Regions from separate parts of the Thauera sp. AutoDN2 genome, predicted to be linked through region 2. Evidence: riboswitches for the same ligand, from Rfam matches in the RefSeq annotation. Region 2 holds a riboswitch; each other region holds the start of a gene.
The links. Region 2 has a riboswitch for cobalamin ahead of ACPT9U_RS10725 (TonB-dependent receptor domain-containing protein). Riboswitches for the same ligand answer to the same signal wherever they lie in the genome.
Positions count from the first base shown of each region.

Region 1: linked by a shared signal. The riboswitch ahead of bluB (5,6-dimethylbenzimidazole synthase) and the one ahead of ACPT9U_RS10725 (TonB-dependent receptor domain-containing protein) in region 2 are both predicted to bind cobalamin.
Region 3: linked by a shared signal. The riboswitch ahead of ACPT9U_RS09550 (GNAT family N-acetyltransferase) and the one ahead of ACPT9U_RS10725 (TonB-dependent receptor domain-containing protein) in region 2 are both predicted to bind cobalamin.

Region 1 is NZ_JBNCAR010000002.1:242,182-247,852, reverse strand. Features, by position in the region: tRNA gene ACPT9U_RS02490 (tRNA-Leu) at 16-100, opposite strand; tRNA gene ACPT9U_RS02485 (tRNA-Leu) at 251-335, opposite strand; gene rnr (ribonuclease R) at 651-3,074, shown strand; gene rlmB (23S rRNA (guanosine(2251)-2'-O)-methyltransferase RlmB) at 3,067-3,819, shown strand; cobalamin riboswitch at 3,950-4,143, shown strand; gene bluB (5,6-dimethylbenzimidazole synthase) at 4,193-5,020, shown strand; gene ACPT9U_RS02465 (nitrate- and nitrite sensing domain-containing protein) at 5,098-5,671, shown strand, end outside.
Region 2 is NZ_JBNCAR010000017.1:33,072-38,742, forward strand. Features, by position in the region: gene ACPT9U_RS10720 (FecCD family ABC transporter permease) at 1-669, opposite strand, end outside; gene ACPT9U_RS10725 (TonB-dependent receptor domain-containing protein) at 721-2,559, opposite strand; cobalamin riboswitch at 2,692-2,927, opposite strand; gene cobU (bifunctional adenosylcobinamide kinase/adenosylcobinamide-phosphate guanylyltransferase) at 3,019-3,567, shown strand; gene cobT (nicotinate-nucleotide--dimethylbenzimidazole phosphoribosyltransferase) at 3,675-4,733, shown strand; gene ACPT9U_RS10740 (adenosylcobinamide-GDP ribazoletransferase) at 4,770-5,549, shown strand; gene cobC (alpha-ribazole phosphatase family protein) at 5,558-5,671, shown strand, end outside.
Region 3 is NZ_JBNCAR010000013.1:70,123-75,793, forward strand. Features, by position in the region: gene adh (aldehyde dehydrogenase) at 1-303, opposite strand, end outside; gene ACPT9U_RS09545 (ketopantoate reductase family protein) at 594-1,535, shown strand; cobalamin riboswitch at 1,535-1,740, shown strand; gene ACPT9U_RS09550 (GNAT family N-acetyltransferase) at 1,898-2,470, shown strand; gene ACPT9U_RS09555 (hypothetical protein) at 2,528-2,740, shown strand; gene ACPT9U_RS09560 (hypothetical protein) at 2,734-3,147, shown strand; gene ACPT9U_RS09565 (ribonucleotide-diphosphate reductase subunit beta) at 3,144-4,322, shown strand; gene gabD (NADP-dependent succinate-semialdehyde dehydrogenase) at 4,399-5,671, opposite strand, start outside.

The sequences.
Region 1 (5,671 bases), on a different contig from region 2:
GCTTTTCCCTGCAACTGGTGCCCAGAAGAGGACTCGAACCTCCACGCCTCGCAGCGCTAGTACCTGAAACTAGTGCGTCTACCAATTCCGCCATCTGGGCAGGGACGCGCATAATAGCAAAGTCGCTCGCGTGCGTGAAGCGATTTGTCGGTTTCTCTGCTGCGAGCCCCGAAGCCGTACGACAGTGGACAGAGACGGACAACAACGGACAACAAAAAAGCCGCTCCGAAGAGCGGCTTTCCTGTGAAACTGGTGCCCAGAAGAGGACTCGAACCTCCACGCCTCGCGGCGCTAGTACCTGAAACTAGTGCGTCTACCAATTCCGCCATCTGGGCAAGAAGACGCGCATTATAAGCACGAAATGAAGATTGTCAATGACTCGCAAAACGAAACAAACTGAAAAGAAACGTGGCAACGCTGCCGCACCTGCAACAAAGAAAGCCCCTGCGGCGCGCAAGTCCGAGCCCAGGAAGGCGTCCTGTGACCGGGCTGGCGCTGCCGCCAAGCGCGCGGACGCGCGCACGGCGCCGCAGACAGCCAGCCACGAAAAGCCCGTTCGCGGTCCGGGGCGCAGCCGCGCGGCGCGCAAGGCCGCCGCAGTACAGGCGAGCGCGATCCGCCTCGCGGACCCCTTCCACGCCCGCGAGGCGATGCAGTACGAGAACCCGCTCCCCAGCCGTGAGTACGTGTTGCAGGTTCTCACCGATCGCGGTGTTCCGATGCCGTTCTCGGAGCTCAGTGCCGCGCTCGATATCGCTCCCCATGAGCTGGAGCACTTCGATCGCCGGCTGCGTGCGATGGAGCGCGACGGCCAGCTCATCCGCAACCGGCGTGATGCTTACCTGCTGCCTTCCAAGGCGGACCTGATCAAGGGCCGCGTCGAGGGGCACCCCGACGGTTTCGGCTTCGTGCGTCGCGATGACGGTGAGCCCGACATCTTCCTCGGCCCCAAGGAGATGCGCGAGGTACTCCATGGCGACCGCGTCATCGTGCGCATTTCCGGTACCGATCGGCGTGGCCGCCCCGAAGGCAAGCTGGTAGAAGTGCTGGAGCGCGCCAACACTCGCGTCGTCGGCCGCGTCATCAACGAGCACGGCGTAATGATCGTCGTGCCCGAGAATCGCCGCCTGGCGCAGGACATCCTGGTCGCCCCCGGTGGGCGCAAGAAGCCCGAGCCGGGCCAGATCGTCACCGTCGAGCTGGTCGAGCAGCCCACCAAGTACGCCCAGCCGATCGGCCGCATCGTCGAGGTGCTCGGCAACTATGCCGACCCCGGCATGGAGATCGAGATCGCGCTGCGCAAGCACGACCTGCCCTTCGAGTTCTCGTCCGAGGCCAAGGCGCAGACGCGCAAGCTGCCCGACGTTGTGCGCAAGAAGGACTGGGCCGGCCGCGAGGACCTCACCAAACTGCCGCTGGTGACCATCGACGGCGAGACCGCGAAGGACTTCGACGACGCGGTGTATTGCGAGCGCCAGGGCAAGGGCTACCGCCTGATCGTCGCGATTGCCGACGTCTCGCACTATGTGGATGCTGCCAGCGCGCTCGACAAGGACGCCTTCGATCGTGGCAACTCGGTGTACTTCCCGCGCCGCGTCATCCCGATGCTGCCCGAGAAGCTCTCCAACGGCCTGTGCTCGCTCAACCCCCAGGTCGAGCGCCTTGCGATGGTCGCTGACATGGCCATCTCGGCCACCGGCGAGATCAAGAACTACCGCTTCTACCCTGCGGTGATCTGGTCGCACGCGCGCCTGACCTACACCCAGGTCGCCGCCGCGCTGTACGAGCAGGATCCGGCGGTGCGCGCCGAACTCTCCGCGCTGCTACCCCACCTCGAGAACCTCGACAAGCTCTTCCGCGTGCTGCTCAAGGCGCGCGCCAAGCGCGGCGCGATCGACTTCGAGACCACCGAAACCCGCATGATCTTCGACGATAACGGCAAGATCGCGCAGATCGTGGCCGAGACGCGCAACGACGCCCACCGCCTCATCGAGGAGTGCATGCTCGCCGCCAACGTGTGTGCGTCCGACTTCCTCGCCACCCGCGAGCACCCGGCGCTGTATCGCGTCCATGACTCGCCCTCCGAGGACAAGCTCGCCAAGCTGCGCGAGTTCCTCAAGGAGTTCGGCCTCGGGCTGGGCGGCGGTGACGAGCCGCGCGCGAGTGATTTCGCGAAGCTGCTCGAGCAGGTCAAGGATCGCCCCGACGCCCAACTGCTGCAGACCGTGATGCTGCGCTCGTTGAAGCAGGCGATGTACAGCCCGGACAACGTCGGCCACTTCGGCCTCGCCTACGAGTCCTACTCCCACTTCACCTCGCCGATCCGGCGCTATCCCGATCTGCTGATCCACCGCGGAATCAAGGCCGCGCTCGGCGGTGACCAGTACCGCCCGGGCGACTGGGAGCAGATCGGCCTGCACTGCTCGATGACCGAGCGCCGCGCCGACGAGGCCACCCGTGACGTGGTCGCCTTCCTCAAGTGCTACTTCATGCAGGACCGCGTCGGTGAGGAGTTCACCGGCAGCGTGTCGGCGGTCGTGCCCTTCGGCCTCTTCGTCGCGCTCGACGACATCTTCATCGAGGGCCTGCTGCACATCTCGGATCTCGGGAGCGACTACTTCCACTACGACGAGATGCGCCACGCGCTCATGGGCGAGCGCACCGGCAAGCAGTTCCGCCTCTCCGACCGGGTCAAGGTGCAGCTCGTACGGGTGGATATGGCGACCAACAAGATCGACTTCCGCCTCATTGAAGGGCAGCTGCCGGCCGAGCCGAAGGCGCCTGCGCAGCCCGCCGAAGTGCCAGCCGCGGCTGCGGCGCCGGCAGAGAGCAAGAAAGCGCGCAAGCCGCGCGCCACCCGTGCGAAGAAGTCTGCCGGCGCGCCGCCCCTCGAGGTGAGCGCTGTCGTGTCGGAAGCCGCCGAGCCGAAGCCCCGCAAGGCGCGTACGAAGAAGTCCGCCGCCGAACCAGTCGCCGTAGCCGCAGCCGAAGCGCTAGAATCCGCGCCCCCGACTGCGGCTCCGGCACGACGCGCCCGCCGCAAGACCACCACCAAGGGCACCGACCGTGGCTAAAGCACCCGAGAACACTCCCACCAAGCTGATTTACGGCTTCCACGCGGTCTCTGCCAAGCTGCGCCATGCGCCCGAATCGGTGCTGGAGATCTACCTCTCCGGTGACCGCAAGGACGCGCGGGTGAAGAAGTTCATTGCCCAGGCCGAGGCTGCCGGCGTGCGCATCCTGCAGAGCGAGGGCGACAAGCTCGACGGCATGGTGGGCACCCGTCGCCACCAGGGCGTGGTCGCCAAGGTCGACGCCACCCGGCGCGAGATCAAGCTCGCCGACGTGCTCGACAGCCTGGACGAGAATGCGCTGATCCTGGTTCTCGACGGCGTGCAGGATCCGCACAACCTCGGCGCCTGTCTGCGTGTGGCCGACGCCGCCGGTGCACATGCGGTGGTCGCACCCAAGGACCGCGCGGTGGGCCTCAACGCCACTGCGGTCAAGGTCGCCAGCGGCGCCGCCGATACCGTGCCCTACATCACCGTGACCAACCTTGCCCGCGCCCTGCGCGAGATGCAGGACGCCGGCGTGTGGATCGTCGGTGCCGCAGGCGAAGCCGACAAGTCCATCTACGACATCGACCAGAAGGTGCCAGTGGCGTGGGTGCTCGGCGCCGAAGGTGACGGCCTGCGTCGCCTCACCCGCGACACCTGCGATGCGCTTGCCCGCATCCCCATGCACGGTAGCGTCGAGAGCCTCAATGTGTCGGTGGCGAGCGGGATCTGCCTGTTCGAGGCGCGCCGCCAGCGGGGCTGAAACTGGCTAGGCGGCTCGCACGCGTTTGCTCGTCCGGTCTGCGCCCGGCACGCCACCGTGCGGGCGCTGCAGGAACGCACTGACCCAGCGCACGTCTTTTGCCGCGGCAGCCCGTTTGCGGCTAAGCTTGCGCCCCTGTTTGCTTCGAGGTGCCCGCGCGCTGCGCGGGAGAATCGGGAAGGTGGTGCAAACCCACCGCGCGCCCAGCGCCGTGAAGGGGATTGTCCGGGCAAGGTTCGCCCAGTCACTGGTCCGCAAGGACCGGGAAGGCGTCCGGACGAGTTGATCCGCAGCCGGAAGACCGGCCTCGAAGTGCACCCAGCAGTCGCCTGGTCGGTGGCTGTCTACTGCTCGACGACAAGGGGAATACTTCATGAGCAGCCCGACGCAGGCGCATGCCGCGCCGGCGCGTACCGACGCGCCCGCATTTACCCAAGAACCGGTCACGAACGACCTGGCCGGCAGCGCCGGCCCCGTGCGCTTCCAGGCCGATCCGCGCTTCGATGCGGCCGAGCGCGACGCGGTCTATCGCGCCATCCATACCCGCCGCGACGTGCGGGGCGAGTTCCTGCCCGATCCGATCCCCGACGAGGTGCTCGCGCGTGTGCTCGATGCCGCTCATCACGCGCCCTCGGTAGGCTTCATGCAGCCCTGGGATTTCATCGTGGTGCGCTCGCGCGCGGTGCGCGAGCAGATCCATGCTGACTTCCTTGCCGCGCACGCCGAGGCCGAACAGATGTTCGAGGAAGGCAAGCGCGACACCTACCGCAACCTGAAGCTCGAAGGCATCCTCGAGTCGCCGGTGAACATCTGCATCACCTGCGACCGCAGCCGCCATGGGCCGGTGGTGATCGGCCGCACCCACATCGGCGCGATGGACGTGTACAGCGCGGTGTGTGCGGTGCAGAACCTGTGGCTGGCCGCGCGTGCCGAGAACCTCGGCGTGGGCTGGGTCAGCATCCTGCACCCGCAGGCGCTGCGCGAGGTGCTGGGCATCCCGCGTGAAATCGTACCGATCGCCTACCTGTGCATCGGTCACGTGAGCGCGTTTCACGCCCAGCCCGAACTCGAGGCTGCGGGCTGGTTGCCGCGCATGCCCTTGCCCGAGCTGCTGCATTTCGATGGCTGGCAGGGGCCCGCGGACGAGGCTGGCGAACAGCTCATCGATCAGGTACGGAAGCTGCCTCCTCGCCCACGCTGACACTGGCTGCGCACGGCTCTTGCTTGGTTCTACCCCTGCGGCCCCGGCCGCAGAACAAGAACCCTCGGGAGCCCCGCGTGAAATCGACCCTGGCCTTTCTCGTCGCTGCTCGTCGCAGCGAGATCCACGAGCTGGAACAGCTTGCGCGCAGCTGCGAGCTCGTCCAGCTCGTGGGCGAACTCGTGCATCGCCTGCAAGGCGAGCGCGGCGCCTCAAACCTTTTTCTGGCTTCCACGGGCGCGCGTTTTGGCCCGGAACGGCAAGAGCATGCCGAGGCAAGCCGCAGCGCGGAGGCGGCCGTGCGATCCTGGCTGGGGCGGCCGGAGATCCGTGACGCCGTGCCAGGTTTCGCTGTGGCCGGCGGCGCTCGGCTGTTTACCCGTATCGCCCTTGCGCTGCACCGCGTCGACATGCTCCCCGATCTGCGCGAGGCGATCGTGCGCCAGCGCTGCTCCGTCGCCGAGGCGACAGCGCACTTCAGGCGGACCATCGCTGCCCTGCTGGCGCTGGTGCTCGAGGCGGCGGACGTGGCAGCCGATCCCGCGATTTCACGGCTGCTCGTGGCGCTGTTCAACCTCATGCAGGGCAAGGAGCTCGCTGGCCAGGAACGTGCGCTGGGCACGGCGGTGTTTGCTGCGACGGCCGATCCGG
Region 2 (5,671 bases):
CAGCGCCCGCGCGGAGAGTTCACCGCGGGCGAGCACGTTGAGGTCGCGCGCAAACGGCAACACGACCACCAGCGCCAACGCCAGCACCACCAGCGCCGGCCACGGCCGCGCTGCTGCGCTCGCATCGCCCATCATCCAGAACAGCATGGACATCACGCGTGTGTCAGGCGCGAGCGCAAGCATCAGCGAGACCGCGGCGCCACAGCCAGCCGCGACGATGACGCCTGTCAGCAACAGCCGCGTCTGCGTCCAGCTACCGTCACCGTGTGCCAGACCGAAGACGACGAGCATCGCGGTGAGCGCGCCGACGAAGGCGGAGGCGTCCACCCAGAACGCAGCCGCCCCGAGCGTGATCGCCCCCAGCGCACCCACCGCCGCACCGCCCGAAATGCCGAGGATGTAGGGGTCGGCCAGCGGGTTGCGCAGCAAGACCTGCATGAGGGCACCCGCGGTGGCGAGCAGGCCACCGCAGGCGAAGGCAGCAAGGGCGCGGGGGAGGCGGAGCTCGCGGATCACGGTCGCATTCATACCGTCCGCGCCGGTAAGCGCACCCAGTACGTCGGCGGTCCCCACCGGCAGCCCCCCGGCGACCAGCGCCAGGAGCAGCGCAAGCGCCCCCGCCAGCAGCAGGACCACGGCGATCGCCAGCGGCGATCGCGTGCGGCGCATGGCTGGACTCACGCGCGACTCCCCACGTAGCGCGATTGCAGGCATCGGCGATCAGTGCATGGCGTAGCGCAGTGCCACGAAGACGCTCCGGCCCTGTGTTCCGTACCCCTTGGCAAGTTCGTAGTCCTTGTCGAGCAGGTTGTTGGCGCGAACTTCCACACTCCAGTCAGGCGCCACGGCGTAGTGCACGTACGCATCGACCAGGCCATAGCCCCCCATGCGACCGGCAGGGGCATTGGGCACCCGATCATAACGCGGCCCTTTCCCATTCCACTCCACGCCCCAGGTCCATGCGCCTGCAAGCCTTTCCAGCGCAAGCGCACCGCTGATGCGCGCACGACGGCCGAGCTCGTCGCCGGTTTGCCGATCCTCCGCATCGAGCAGGTCGACGCTGGCACGCACGCGATACTGCCCGAGCATGGCACCCAGGCTCGCTTCCACCCCCTCGATGTCTGCCCGGCCGACGTTCGCCGCCACACCGCTGCTCCAATCGATCAGGTTTCGGATGCGATTGTTGAAGTAGGTCAGCCCCAGGCTGAGGTCATTGCGCTCCCAGGCCACACCGATCTCGCGATTGAGCGCCTCCTCCGGCTTGAGCGCCGGATTCCCGCCGAAGCAACCCCACACCGGATAGCACTCTACGGGGTAATAGAGATCATTGAAGGTCGGTGCCTTGAACGCATTGCCGATGCTTGCATGGACGCGCCACTCCGGCGTGATCTCGTAGCCGTAGGCCGCTGTTCCGGTGGTCTTGCTGCCGAACTGGGAATTGCGGTCGTGACGTGCATTGAGTTGCACGCGGTGGCGATCGAACTCGCCGCCCCAGCCGAGCAGGAAGGCGTTCATATGGCGCCGGGTCCTCTCGTAGTGGGTCGTCGTCTGCACGCGCTGCTGCAGGAACTCGTAGGCCGCCATCAAGGAGCCGCCACCGAGCGCAATATCGTGCTGCCAACTCAATTGACGCTGTGTCGTGTCGAAGCGGGAACGCGCGCCGGCATTCGACTGGTTCTCGAGCGCATCGACGCCATGGCCGAAACGCAGGGTGCTGACCCAATCGGACGAATGCTGCTTGCGCAGATACATGCCATAGGATTCCGCGCGTTTGTCCAGATGGGAATCGAAGGGCTGAGCTGCGTCATACCAGTTGCGCATGTCGGAATACAGCACATTGGCACCAATTTCGTCGTTGCCGCCCAGGTCCAGCGCCAGCGAGGCGCTGAGGTAATCCTCGCGGAAACCGTCGTCGTCGCGGTCGTTCACGGACAGCACCGGCGTGCGCGCATTAAAGCCGTCGCTGCGCTCATGCCCAGCGGTCACGCTATAGCGCAGGACACCCGCACCGCCAGCCAGCGTGGCGCTGGCTTCACGTGCGCCGTCGCTGCCGGCACCCACGCGCGCCGAGGGGTGGAAGCCCTCCTTGCCCTTGCGGGTGAACACCTGGATCACGCCGCCCAGCGCATCCGCACCATAAAGTGCGCTGCCGGGGCCGCGCAGGATCTCGATGCGCTCAACGATCTCGAGCGGGATGGTCTCCAGCACCGGCGAGCCGCTGGTCGCCGAGCCGATGCGGACACCGTCCACAAGCAACAGCGTATGCCCGGCGTTGGCGCCGCGAATATAGACGCTTCCGCTCGATCCAGGGCCGCCATTGCGTGCCATCTGCACCCCCGGCCGCGACGCCAGCAGGCCGAGCAGGCTCGAATGACCGGCACGGGCAATCTCGTCACGTTCGATCACGTCGACGCTCGCGAGCGCGGCATCTGCACTGACCGGCTGACGGGTGGCCGTGACGACCACATGGCCCAACTGGGCATCGGCGGCATGAACGGCCGGCAGGGTGAAACAGCACAGCGCGCCAGCCGAAGCCAGCGCGGAGAAGCGGATATTCATCGTAGGGCTCTCCCTTCGCCACACCGTGCGTCCCCGCACGCCATGGCAACTTCACATGGACGCACCACGAGGCAGGTAGAACCGAAGAGAGCAAGACAAACCGCGCCCGTCGCCGCCACCCCGCGGCACATCCGCCATTCCGCGTTCCGGCCGGTCTCCGGGCTCGTGCGCTGTGCCGGCCTGATGGCCGGACGGGTGAGTCGCCTTCCCGGGAATGTTCCCAGTGGCTGCAGGACACACCTTGCGCGCACTTACCGTTGCGGGGGCAGCACAGGCATTGCGGCCTCGTTTGCGAAGGGCCGCGCACCTGTTTCCCGTTTAACCCTGGGCGAGATACGCCCGCGGGCACCGATAACGCGTTGCCCCTTCCGGGGCAGTGGGGGCGGATGATACCGTACGAGGCGGTATCGTGCACTGCAAAAAGAATCCGCACGACGAGCGGAAAACCAAACCACGACAATGACATGTGAACTCATCCTCGGCGGCGCACGCTCCGGCAAGAGCCGTGAAGCCGAACGGCGCGCCGCCGGATCCGGACTTGCGGTGACGGTGATCGCCACCGCCGAAGCCCTCGACGACGAAATGGCCGCGCGCATCCGCCGCCACCAGGCCGACCGCCCCGCGGGCTGGCGTACGGTGGAGGCGCCCGTGGCGCTGGCCGATGCACTGCGCCGCGAAGCCGCACCCGATCGCTGTCTGGTGGTGGACTGCCTGACGCTGTGGGTCACCAACCTGCTGATCGACGCCGAGCACCTGCCACCCGGAGCCGACGCCGACGAGCTGCCGCGCTTTCGCCGCGAGCGCGAGAGACTGCTCGCCACCTTGCCCGCATTGCCCGGCCGCATTCTCCTCGTCGCCAACGAGGTTGGGCTGGGGCTGGTGCCCGAAACCCAGCTTGGCAGGCTGTTTCGCGACGAGGCCGGACGGCTCAACCAGGCAGTGGCCACCCTATGCAAACGGGTTGTCTTCGTCGCCGCTGGACTGCCGCTGGTGCTGAAGCAGGGCTAAACTGCAAGCCGCACGACATCCAGGACGGACGCGTGTGCTGCACTCCATGCGGCTGCGTAGCCCCCGTCCACGATGAACATCCCGTCCAACCGACCAAGCTTGTCACCATGAAACCCTTCGCCATCGTTCCGCCCGACCCGCTGCTGTCCGCCGCGCTGCAACACAAGATCGACCGCAAGACCAAGCCGCTCGGCGCGCTCGGGCGCCTGGAGCCGCTCGCACACCAGATCGGCCTCATCCAGCAGACGCTCACACCCGAGATCCGCCAGCCGCACATGGTGGTGTTCGCCGGCGATCATGGCGCGGCAAAGGCGGGCGTATCGGCCTTTCCGCAGGACGTCACCTGGCAGATGGTAGAGAACTTTCTCGCCGGCGGCGCCGCCATCAACGTGTTCAGCAAGCAGATGGGCTGGGGGCTCACCGTGGTCGATGCCGGGGTGAATCACGATTTCGGCAAACGCACCGGACTGATCGACGCGAAGATCGCGCCGGGCACCGCGAACTACATCGAACAGCCCGCAATGACGCCCGGCCAGCGCGACGCCGCCCTGCAGCGCGGCCGTGAACTCGCCCATGCGCTGGCGGACAACGGCTGCAACTGTGTCGCCTTCGGCGAGATGGGCATCGGCAACACGGCCTCGGCCTCGCTGATCACCCACTGCCTGGTGGGCGCGGCCCGCGACGGCGATCTGTACAGCGTGACCGGGCGCGGCACCGGGCTGGACGACGCCGGGCTGATCCGCAAGCGCCAGTTGCTGTCGCAGGCGCTCGAACGCGGCGGCCGACACCACGACGGGCTGGAGGTGCTGGCCCAGTACGGCGGCTTCGAGATTGCGATGATGGCCGGTGCAATGCTCGGTGCAGCGGAAAAGCGGATGCTGATCCTGGTTGATGGGTTCATCGTCACCTCCGCCCTGCTGGCTGCACATGCCATCGCCTGCAACGTGCTGTCTTACTGCATATTCGGGCACCGCTCGCAGGAGCCGGGGCACCGCGTGCAGCTCGACTATCTCGACGCCCAACCGCTGATGGAGCTCGACCTGCGCCTCGGCGAAGGCACGGGCGCCGCTCTCGCCCTGCCGCTGGTGCAGGCCGCGGTCAACTTCCTCAACGACATGGCAAGCTTCGAGTCGGCCGGGGTGAGCGACCAAGGTCCGGCGACCTAAGCGCGCAAACGGTTTTCACGCCCCCGGAACGCGGCCATGCGCGAGCAGTTCGCCCGCTTCTTCACCGCGCTGGGCTATTTCACCCGGCTGCCCGTGCCCGCCTGGGTGGAATGGGTGCCGGAGCGGCTCGCGCACGCCGCCGCATGGCTGCCGCTGGTGGGCTGGGTGGTGGGATGCGCCGGCGCCGCGGCGCTGCTCGTACTCACCTCGCTGCTGCCGGTCAGCCTCGCGGTCATTCTTTCGATGGCGCTCACCGTTCGCCTGACCGGTGCCCTGCATGAAGACGGCTTTGCCGACGCCTGTGACGGCCTCGGTGGCGGCTGGGAGAAGGCACAGATCCTCGCGATCATGAAGGACTCGCGCATCGGCAGCTACGGCGCCATCGCCATCGTGCTGATGCTGCTGGCCAAGGCCGCAGCGCTGATCGAGCTCGCTGCCATCTCGCCCACGACAGCCGCCGCCGCGTTGATCGCCGCGCACGCGCTGTCGCGCCTGGCTGCGGTCGGCGTGCTGCACGCCCTGCCCTACGCACGTGAGGACGACAGTGCCAAGGCGCGGACCGTGGCGAAGCGGCTGCCGCGCGGCGAGCTGGCATTCGCAACAGTCTTCGGCCTGCTGCCTCTGGCAGGGCTCGGCCTCGCGCCCGCGGCCGGGTCGCTGATCCTCGCCGCACTGGTCACGCTCTGGCTCGCCCGCCTCTTCCTGCGCCGCCTGGGCGGCCACACTGGCGACCTGCTCGGCGCGGTGCAGCAGGCGGCGGAGCTGGCGTGCTATATCGGGGTGCTCACCGCCATCGGCACCCCCTTGACCACCTGAAACCGCGCATGCAACTTCACCTCATCCGCCACCCCCGCCCCGCTGTCGAGCCCGGCACCTGCTACGGGCAGACCGATCTCGGCCTGGCCGAATGCCCTGCCGAGGTCGCCGCCCGCCTGCGG
Region 3 (5,671 bases), on a different contig from region 2:
GGCGTAGGCGAGCAGTTCGAGGTTGGCCTCGAGGCGGTCGGCGATCTTGAGCAGGATGTTCGAGCGCGTGGTGGCGTCGGTCTTGCCCCAGGTCGGGAAGGCCGCGTGTGCGGCATCGAGCGCCAGCTCAATGTCCTCGGCCGTGGAGCGCGCGGCCTGGGTGTACTTCTGGCCGGAAACCGGGGTGACCACATCGAAATACTGCCCCTTGACCGGGGCCACCCATTTGCCACCGATGAAGTTGTCATAACGGCTTTTGAACTGAACCTTGGCGTCGGCCTGGCCGGGCATTGCGTACAGCATGATCTCGTCTCCTCGATTTTCTGGATGCACAGCAAGTCGCTGCATCTCACCTCCAGCAGGAGTCATGCCAGAATGCGAATGCGCCTGGATTCGGGCATTCCAGCCCCACAGCACATCCCATCGGCTGTTCCCATTGGGTGGAATGAACAGGCTGAGTTGCTCCAGATGCTCCATGGAGCAGGCATGCTGGAGCACCCATCCGATGTTTATGCGACATCGCGACCGCGAAGCCGTCTGGCACGCAACAGGCAGGGATCCACTTGAAATCCGAACCGCTCCGTACGTATCGAATGGACAGTAATCTCGAGGCACCCCCTCGTGCCACACACCACAGCCAGGCCGACACGCGCTTCCCGGTTGCGATCATCGGCGCCGGCGCGCTGGGCCTGCACTTTGCTGCGCGGCTGCGCGCCGTCGTGCCGCTCGCCGTGATTGCGCGTAACGCACACCGGGTCGCAAGCCTCCGCACCGGCGTGCAAGTGGGCGAGCAAACACTCGCCCTGGAAGCCTTCGACGCTGCCCACCCCCCTGTCGCCGACTGGGTGATCGTGCTGGTGAAGGCCGCCGACACAGCGGCAGCCGCGGAAGTCGCCTCACGCATGCGCCCCATCGGCGTGCTGTCCTTGCAGAACGGGATCACCGTGGACATGCTGCGCGGGCATTGCCACGCACAACACGTGGATCAGGGCATCACCACCGAGGGCGCGTGGCGCGACGGCAACCGGGTGCAGCCCTCAGGCGCAGGCGAAACCCTGCTGCCGCCCGGGTTCGAGCCGCTCGCGCGGATGCTGGCGGACGCGGGTCTCGAGGCTCGCATCGAGCCGGAAATCACCGCCGCGCGGCTGGCGAAGCTGCTGGTGAACGTCGCCATCAACCCGCTCGCGGCGCTGTTCCGCGTGCCCAACGGCGCCCTGCTCGAGCCGCCGCACCGCGTACTGCTCAACGCCCTGGTGCGCGAGGCACTGCCGGTACTGCGCGCCAACGGCCTCGAGCTCGACGAAGCGGCCGCGCTCGCGCGGGTGCATGGCGTTGCCCGCGCCACCGCCGCCAACCGCGCCAGCATGCTGCAGGACGTCCTCGCCGGCCGCCACACCGAGATCGACGCCATCACCGGCGCCCTGCTATCCATGGCCGAGGCGGCCGGGCTCGAAGTTCCGACGCATCGCGCGGTGCATACCCTGGTGCGTACGATCGAACGCGGCGCGTTTGACAGCGCCGGGGGCCAGGGCTAACCTCCGCCCCTGTTCATGGTTGTCCGCCGTCATCGGCGGACATGAAAAGGGAATCCGGTGCCGCGCCCAGCGCGAACCCCGGAGCTGCCCCCGCAACTGTAATCGGCGAGTCCTGCGCCCTCTCTGCCACTGGAAATCTTCCGGGAAGGCTGGCGCAAGACGACGACCCGTGAGCCAGGAGACCTGCCATGCACATCACCTTCAACAGTTTGGGGCGGGGTGTCCCTGACAAGAGGCATGGCTCACACCATTTCACTTGCTCGCTTTCCTGATGGCACGGCAGCACCGTATGGCATTGCCATGCGCGTGACGCATCACGCCCGTGCGTCGGAGATCCGCCCTGCCCGCACCGGATCTCCGCCATGCCCACCGCCGACCGCCCCGCTGCAACGCTGACACCGCCGACCGATTCCAGAGGCGTCGTTCTGAGGCCGATGTTCCGCTTCGGCCCCGCCGACGCACCCCGCATCCTCGAACACCTACTTGCGCTGGATGCCGATGACCGCCTGCTGCGCTTCAGCCACGGCATCCGCGACGAAGGCATCGCCGCCTACGTCGCCACCCTCGACTTCGCACGCGACCATGTGCATGGGCTGGGCACCGCACAAGGCGACATCGTCGCCCTCGCCCATATCGCGGTGCGCGATGGGGAGGTCGACTTCGGGCTCAGCGTTACCGCAACTCATCGCCAGCACGGACTGGGCCGAGCACTGTTCAACCACGTCATAGCCCTGGCCCGCCTGCACGGCGCAGGCCGGATCGTGTGTCACAGCATCAGCCCGGCGGTACTCCACATGGCTGCCGCCAGCGGCTTCAGTCGGCCTGGCGGCAGCCACACCGCCCCCTTGACGCTGGATCTGCGGGCCGAGTCCCACGCCGGCGACGACGCCCCGCCTTGCCCGGCCCCCAGCGCAGTCAGCCTCGCGGCCGCCTGAAGCTCGCCTTCCCTCAGCAACCCGTTTCATCCGCACTCACCCAGACGAGGACCACCCGTGGACCGACTTCCGACCGAAGCACTTGATAACGCCATGCAACTCGCCGCTTTCCAGATCATCCGCCGCAATGGCGCCGTCGTTGCCTTCGATCCGAACAAGATCGCCGTCGCCATGACCAAGACCTTTCTCGCCGTCGAGGGCCGCCAGGGCGCGGCGAGATCCGCCTCTTCAAGCGCCTGCCCGCCTTCCAGCTGTGGCGCAAGATGCTGACCATGCTGTTCGAGACCGGGCATCCGTGGATCACCTTCAAGGACGCCTGCAACCTGCGCTCGCCGCAGCAGCACGTGGGCGTGGTGCATGGCTCCAACCTGTGCACCGAGATCACGCTCAACACCTCGGCCGACGAGACCGCGGTGTGCAACCTCGGCTCGGTGAACCTGCCCGCCCATCTGGTGCGCGAGCTGAAGGCACTCGGCCTGTGGGACGAGGGGATGGTGGCCGACCTCAAGTACTTCGACGGCTCACTCACCCCGATCGAGGGCATTCACGCCGAACTCAAGGCGCGTTACGCCACCGCAATGGAGAAAACCGGCACCAACACGCCGGCCACCACCAGCGACGACCCGGCGCCCAAGACCTGCTCCATTCTCGACCCCGACTGCGAGGCCTGCCAATGACCGCCTTCTTCGACGACTGGGACACGCCGGTTCGCCCTCGGGCAGCCACTGCTCCAGCCGCTACGCCAGCCTCCCGCCAGGCAGACTCCCCGGCGTCCACGGTGACGCCCACGGCGCCGGCATTCCGCCCCGACGCGGCCCTGTCCGCCACCGATGCCCGGCCGGGCGCGCTGGCACCGGTGCGTGCTGCCGACAAACGCATCGTCAACGGCCAGGGTGACATCAACCAGCTCGCGCCCTTCAAGTACCCCTGGGCGTGGGAGTTCTTCCTCAACGCCAACAAGAACCACTGGACGCCGCTGGAAATCTCCATGGCGCAGGACGTTCACGACTACCACCATCGCCTGACGCCGGCCGAGCGCCATGTGTTCGAGAACGTGCTGTCCTATCTGACCACCTCGGACATCCTCGCCATGCGCAACATCGGCCTGGCGGTGATGGAGAAGATGACCGCGCCCGAGCTGCAGATCTACCAGGCCCGCCAGGTGTATGAGGAAGCCCTGCATACCTGGACATACCAGCACTGCATCGAAAGCCTGGGCCTGGACCAGCAGGAGATCTACAACCGCTACCGCGTCGTGCCCGAGATCCACGGCAAGATCGCGCTCGCCAACCGCCGGCTCGAGCGCGTGATGCGGGCCGACTTCGACCTCACCGACCGCGACAACCTGCACGAATTCGCGCTCTCCTACCTCTTCTTCGCCGCCATCTTCGAGGGCTGCTGGTTCTACAACGGCTTCACCCCCATCTTCGCGCTGCAGCGGCGCGGGCTGATGAAGGGCACGGCCGAGCAGTTGCAGTACATCATGCGCGACGAGGTGCTGCACTGCGCCTTCGGCATCCGCACCGTGCGCACGCTCATCGCCGAGGAAAACCTGCAGCTCGATCCCGCGGCGCTCGCCCGCCTGTGGGAAGAAGCCGAGGCCGCCGAAACCGCCTACGCCGGCTACCTGCTGCGCGAGCCCATCCTTGGCTACTCGGCTGCGCAGCATATGGGCCAGTTCCGCTACATCGCCAACCGCCGCGCCCGCCAGCTCGGGCTGGCCGAGCCCTTCCCCGGCGCGGAGAACGTGCTGCCGTGGCTGGACGAGCAGGCCAACCTTCGCAAGGAGAAGAACTTCTTCGAGACGCGGGTCACGGAGTATCAGACCGGCGGCGCGCTGAGCTGGGAGTGAGCACAGGCGGACGGGGTGGCGCCTGCAGCGCCCCCCGCCACCACCGCGCAGCCTTCGCGCCGAGATCAGCCAGCGATTAGCGGATCCCGCCCATGCACAGGTACTTGATCTCGACGAAGTCGTCGATGCCGTACTTCGAGCCCTCGCGCCCGACGCCGGAGGCCTTGACGCCGCCGAAGGGCGCGACCTCGGTGGAGATGAGGCCTTCGTTGATGCCGACGATGCCGTACTCCAGCCCTTCGGCCACGCGCCACACGCGGGCGATGTCGCGCGCGTAGAAATAGGCGGCGAGACCGAACTCGGTGTCGTTGGCCATGCGGATCGCTTCCTCTTCTGTATGGAAGCGGAACAGCGGCGCCACCGGGCCGAAGATCTCCTCGCGCGCCACGCGCATCGCAGGGGTGACACCGGTGACGATGGTGGGCTCGAAGAAGGTGCCGCCGAGCGCATGGCGCTTGCCACCGCAGGCGATCTGCGCGCCCTTGCCCACCGCGTCGGCGAGTAACTCCTCCACCTTCTCCACCGCATCCTCGTTGATCAGCGGTCCCTGCTGCACCTCGCCCGAGAGCCCCGGGCCTACCTTGAGCTTCGCCACCGCTTCGGCCAGTTTCTCGGCGAAGGCGTCGTAGATGCCGTCCTGCACCAGCAGGCGATTCGCGCACACGCAGGTCTGGCCCGCGTTGCGGTACTTCGAAGCCATCGCCCCCGCGACCGCAGCGTCCAGATCGGCATCGTCGAAGACGATGAAAGGCGCGTTGCCGCCGAGCTCGAGCGCGACCTTCTTCACCGTGCCGGCGCACTGGGCCATCAGCAGCTTACCCACCTCGGTCGAACCGGTGAAGGAGAGTTTGCGCACCACCGGGCTGGCGGTAAGCTCGGCGCCGACTTCGGCAGCGCGATTGGTGGTGACGATGTTGAACACGCCCGGAGGCATGCCGGCACGTTCGGCCAGTTCGGCGAGCGCGAGCGCGCTCAGCGGCGTGTCCTCGGCGGGCTTGATCACCATGGTGCATCCGGCAGCCAGGGCGGGGCCGGCCTTGCGCGTGATCATCGCATTGGGGAAGTTCCACGGCGTGATCGCCGCCACCACGCCGATCGGCTGCTTGATGACGACGATACGCTTGTCCGCGCCGTGCGGCGGAATCACGTCGCCATAGATGCGCTTACCCTCCTCGGCAAACCACTCAATGAAGGATGCACCATAGGCGACCTCGCCACGCGCCTCGGCCAGCGGCTTACCCTGCTCTGCGGTCATCAGCACGGCAAGGTCTTCCTGGTTGGCCAGGATCAACTCGAACCAGCGCCGCAGCACGGCCGCACGCTCCTTCGCCGTACGCGCACGCCACACC